One region of the Buttiauxella gaviniae genome, then DNA from elsewhere that is predicted to be linked to it. Evidence: predicted binding sites of a transcription regulator. Region 1 holds the regulator's gene; the other holds the start of a gene.
The links. The regulator sigma-54, encoded in region 1, starts transcription at its own class of promoters, with help from an activator protein. The targets are predictions, from matches to a motif close to GTTGGCACANNTTTCGCTNT.

Region 1 (2,202 bases):
TTGACCCCATCTCCGTTATCGACATCAAACGAATCATCGAACATTTGCGAGACAGCGGGCTCGGTGTGCTGATTACGGACCATAACGTACGCGAAACGTTGGCGGTTTGTGAACGCGCCTACATCGTAAGCCAGGGCCATTTAATCGCCCATGGTACGCCAGCTGAGATCCTGGAAGACGAGCATGTGAAGCGCGTGTATCTGGGCGAAGAGTTCAGACTCTGATAGGGTAGGAAAGATCATAATATTTATACTCTAAATAATTCGAGTTGCAGGTAGGCGGCAAGGGAGTGCAGACAAAGCCCCTGCAGTTCGAAGTATGACGAGTATACACCTGAGGACGCTCGCTCTGAATATGAAGCAAGGTTTGCAATTACGGCTTAGCCAACAACTTGCTATGACTCCCCAGTTGCAGCAGGCGATTCGTCTGTTGCAACTATCGACGTTAGAGCTACAGCAAGAACTTCAGCAAGCACTGGAAAGTAACCCCCTGCTTGAGCAAACCGATCTGCATGATGAAATTGATACTCAGGAAGTTCGTGAAATTGAAGCATTAGACACTCGCGAGGCGCTCGAACAAAAAGAGATGCCTGACGAGTTACCGCTGGATACCAGTTGGGATGAAATCTATACCGCGGGTACGCCATCGGGCACTGGAACAGATTACATTGACGACGAATTGCCGGTGTATCAGGGAGAAACAACGCAGTCACTTCAGGACTATCTGATGTGGCAAGTCGATCTCACTCCGTTTTCTGACACCGACACCGCTATCGCCACGTCTATTGTCGATGCCGTAGACGAGATGGGTTATCTCACGGTTTCGCTTGAAGAAATTCTGGAAAGCATGGGTGATGACGAAATCACCCTCGACGAAGTGGAAGCCGTTCTTAAACGCGTGCAGCGTTTCGACCCGGTCGGCGTCGCGGCTCGCGATTTGCGCGATTGCTTGTTGATCCAACTTTCACAATTCAGCCGCGAAACACCGTGGCTGGCAGAAGCTCGCCTGATCGTAAGCGATCATTTAGATTTGCTCGCCAATCATGACTTCCGTAGCTTGATGCGCGTCACGCGTCTGAAAGAAGAAGTCCTGAAAGAAGCAATGTGCCTGATTCAGTCTCTGGATCCACGTCCAGGCCAGTCCATTCAGACGAGTGAACCCGAATACGTGATTCCCGATATTCTGGTCAAAAAGCTTCACGGCCGCTGGACTGTAGAACTCAACGCAGACAGTATTCCGCGTCTGAAAATAAATCAGCAGTACGCAGCGATGGGCACCAACGCCCGCAATGACAGCGATTCGCAATTTATTCGCAGTAACCTGCAAGAAGCGAAATGGTTGATTAAAAGCCTTGAAAGCCGCAATGATACGCTGCTGCGCGTCAGCCGTTGCATCGTTGAACAACAGCAAGGCTTTTTCGAGCATGGCGAAGAACACATGAAACCCATGGTTCTTGCGGATATCGCGCAAGTGGTCGAAATGCATGAATCGACCATTTCCCGTGTGACGACGCAAAAGTATTTGCATAGCCCGCGCGGCATTTTTGAATTGAAGTATTTCTTCTCAAGCCATGTGAATACCGAAGGGGGTGGCGAAGCTTCCTCAACGGCGATCCGAGCACTGGTTAAGAAGTTAATCGCGGCGGAAAATCCTGCGAAACCTCTGAGTGATAGTAAGTTAACGACTATGCTATCCGATCAGGGGATCATGGTGGCACGCCGCACTGTTGCGAAGTACCGAGAGTCTTTATCCATACCACCGTCAAACCAGCGTAAACAACTGGTGTGACCTAACCGATAAGGAAGACACTATGCAGCTCAACATTACAGGACATAACGTCGAAATCACTGACGCACTGCGCGATTTTGTGAGTACGAAGTTTGCCAAACTGGAGCAGTACTTCGAAAGAATTAACCAGGTCTACATTGTGTTAAAGGTGGAAAAGGTCACACACATTGCCGATGCAACACTCCATGTGAATGGCGGAGAAATTCATGCCAGCGCTGATGGCCAGGATATGTATGCGGCAATTGATGGTCTGATTGATAAACTGGCGCGCCAGTTAACCAAACATAAAGATAAACTAAAACAACACTGATAATCCGAGCAACTGTTTCGGCATCTACGGCTCGTTACCTGGTGTAACGGGCCGTTAGCATAACAGGGTGCTTAGGTGAACTTATGATGAACAACGATTCTGCT
Region 2 (2,202 bases), 300 kb from region 1:
TGTCGGCAACCTTGAAGCACTGGTGAAGCAGGAGCGCGTGTAATGAGCGAGTCGGTGGTGTTTTGCCAGCTTAGCCGTAAGTTTGTCGATGAAAACGACAACACACCGAGTGATGCACAGCAGGTGGTCTATTACAGCCTGGCAATCGGCCATCATCTCGGCGTTATCGACTGCCTGAAAGAGAACCTGGTTTGTTCCTTTGAGCCTTACAAAGCGTGGATTGCCACGCTTGAAGAAGGCAGCGAAGCGCGACGCAAAATGGAAGGGGTGCCGCGTTACGGTGAAATTGTTATCGATCAAAGCCATGTAGTTTTGCTGGCAAAAGCGTTTGATGCCGCAAAACCAACGCAAACCGAGCAGCAGCAAAAGTGGAGTCAGGAATTGCTCGACATGCTGCAAGCGATTCAACAAGAACCCGCCATCTATTTGATGGTGCGCAGGCGCTATGACCTCGACCAAAATAATTCGAGTTGCAGTCAGGCGGCAACTGAGCAAGTCCCCGAGAGCATAGATAACTCTGCGACCGGGGCGAGCGAAAGCAGCCAACGCGACTGCGGCTCGAAGAATGAAGGTCGTAACGTTTTACTTTGTGTCGGCAACAGCATGATGGGCGACGATGGCGCAGGCCCATTGCTGGCCGAAAAGTGCCTGGCCGCCCCACAAGGCGACTGGGTGGTTATCGACGGCGGCACCGCACCTGAAAATGACGTGGTGGCCATTCGTGAATTGCGCCCGGAACGTTTGCTGCTGGTCGATGCTACGGACATGGGTCTTAACCCCGGCGAAATCCGCATTATTGACCCGGATGACATCGCCGAAATGTTTATGATGACCACCCACAATATGCCGCTTAACTATCTGATCGATCAGTTGAAGGATGATATTGGCGAAGTGATTTTCCTCGGCATTCAGCCTGATATCGTCGGGTTTTACTACCCAATGACCGATGCCGTGAAAGCGGCGGTTGAGACGGTGTATCAGCGTCTGGCTGGCTGGGAAGGCAACGGCGGTTTTGCGGAGCTGGAAGCGCCTGAGTTTGAGTGATGTTCATCGGATGACGCTGCGCTTATCCGACCTACGAATATAAGCATCAGGTAGGTCGGATAAGGCGCCAGCCGCCAGCCGACCTAATTCCCTCCCCCTTTGTCATCTGCCCAAATGACATCGTCAAATGTGTCGATGTCACTGTCATCCCGCCCCGGATCAATACCTAAGCCCTTGAATCACGCTACTTTGAAAGTTGGCACACTTTATGTATGTCTATGGTCGACGTATAAATAAAACACTCTTTCAGGAGTTCATGATGAACCGCTTCATCATTGCTGATTCCAGCAAATGTATTGGCTGTCGCACTTGCGAAGTGGCCTGTGTCGTGTCCCACCAGGAAGCGCAGGATTGTGCGGCATTAACCCCACAGACCTTTCTTCCGCGTATTCATGTGATTAAAGGCGTCAATGTTTCCACCGCGACGATGTGCCGCCAGTGCGAAGACGCACCTTGCGCCAACGTCTGCCCGAACGGGGCGATTAGCCGCGAGCATGGTTTTGTGAACGTGATGCAAGAACGTTGCATCGGCTGCAAAACCTGCGTGGTTGCCTGCCCGTATGGCGCAATGGAAGTGGTTGTTCGTCCGGTTGTTCGCAACAGCGGCGCGGGTCTTAATGTGATTGCAGAAAAAGCAGAAGCCAATAAATGCGACCTCTGCCACACCCGCGCAGAAGGCCCTGCCTGCATGGAAGCCTGCCCAACCAACGCCATTATCTGCGTTGATCGCAATAAACTTGAGCAAATGAGTGCCGAAAAACGCCGCCGCGCGGCGTTCGATGCCACTTCATCCCTGATTTTCTAATTTAACTGCATTTCAACTTTTAACAGGTCTGTTACTGATGAAAAAAATTACCAGCGTCTGCCCTTACTGTGGCGCAGGCTGCAAACTGAAATTGGTTGTTGAGAAGAACAAAATTATCCGCGCCGAAGCGGCTGATGGCGTGACAAACCAGAACGAACTCTGCCTGAAAGGTTATTACGGCTGGGATTTCCTCAACGATACCAAGCTGCTCACACCGCGTCTGACGCAGCCGATGATTCGTTACGAAAAAGGCGGCAAACTCCAGCCGGTAAGCTGGGAGGAAGCGATCAGCTATACCGCCAAACGCCTGAAAGCGATTAAAGAGCAGCACGGCCCGCGTTCAATTATGACCA

Region 2: the regulator sigma-54 is predicted to act here: its motif matches at 1,240-1,259, upstream of hydN (electron transport protein HydN).

The regions. Positions count from the first base shown of each region.
Region 1 covers NZ_JBFMVT010000002.1:1,407,607-1,409,808, forward strand. The annotation lists gene lptB (LPS export ABC transporter ATP-binding protein) at 1-224, shown strand, start outside; gene rpoN (RNA polymerase factor sigma-54) at 355-1,788, shown strand; gene hpf (ribosome hibernation promoting factor) at 1,811-2,098, shown strand; gene ptsN (PTS IIA-like nitrogen regulatory protein PtsN) at 2,182-2,202, shown strand, end outside.
Region 2 covers NZ_JBFMVT010000002.1:1,702,870-1,705,071, forward strand. The annotation lists gene AB1E22_RS08585 (NADH-quinone oxidoreductase subunit B family protein) at 1-43, shown strand, start outside; partial or broken gene AB1E22_RS08590 (formate hydrogenlyase maturation HycH family protein) at 43-432, shown strand; partial or broken gene hycI (hydrogenase maturation peptidase HycI) at 577-1,044, shown strand; gene hydN (electron transport protein HydN) at 1,304-1,849, shown strand; gene fdhF (formate dehydrogenase subunit alpha) at 1,887-2,202, shown strand, end outside.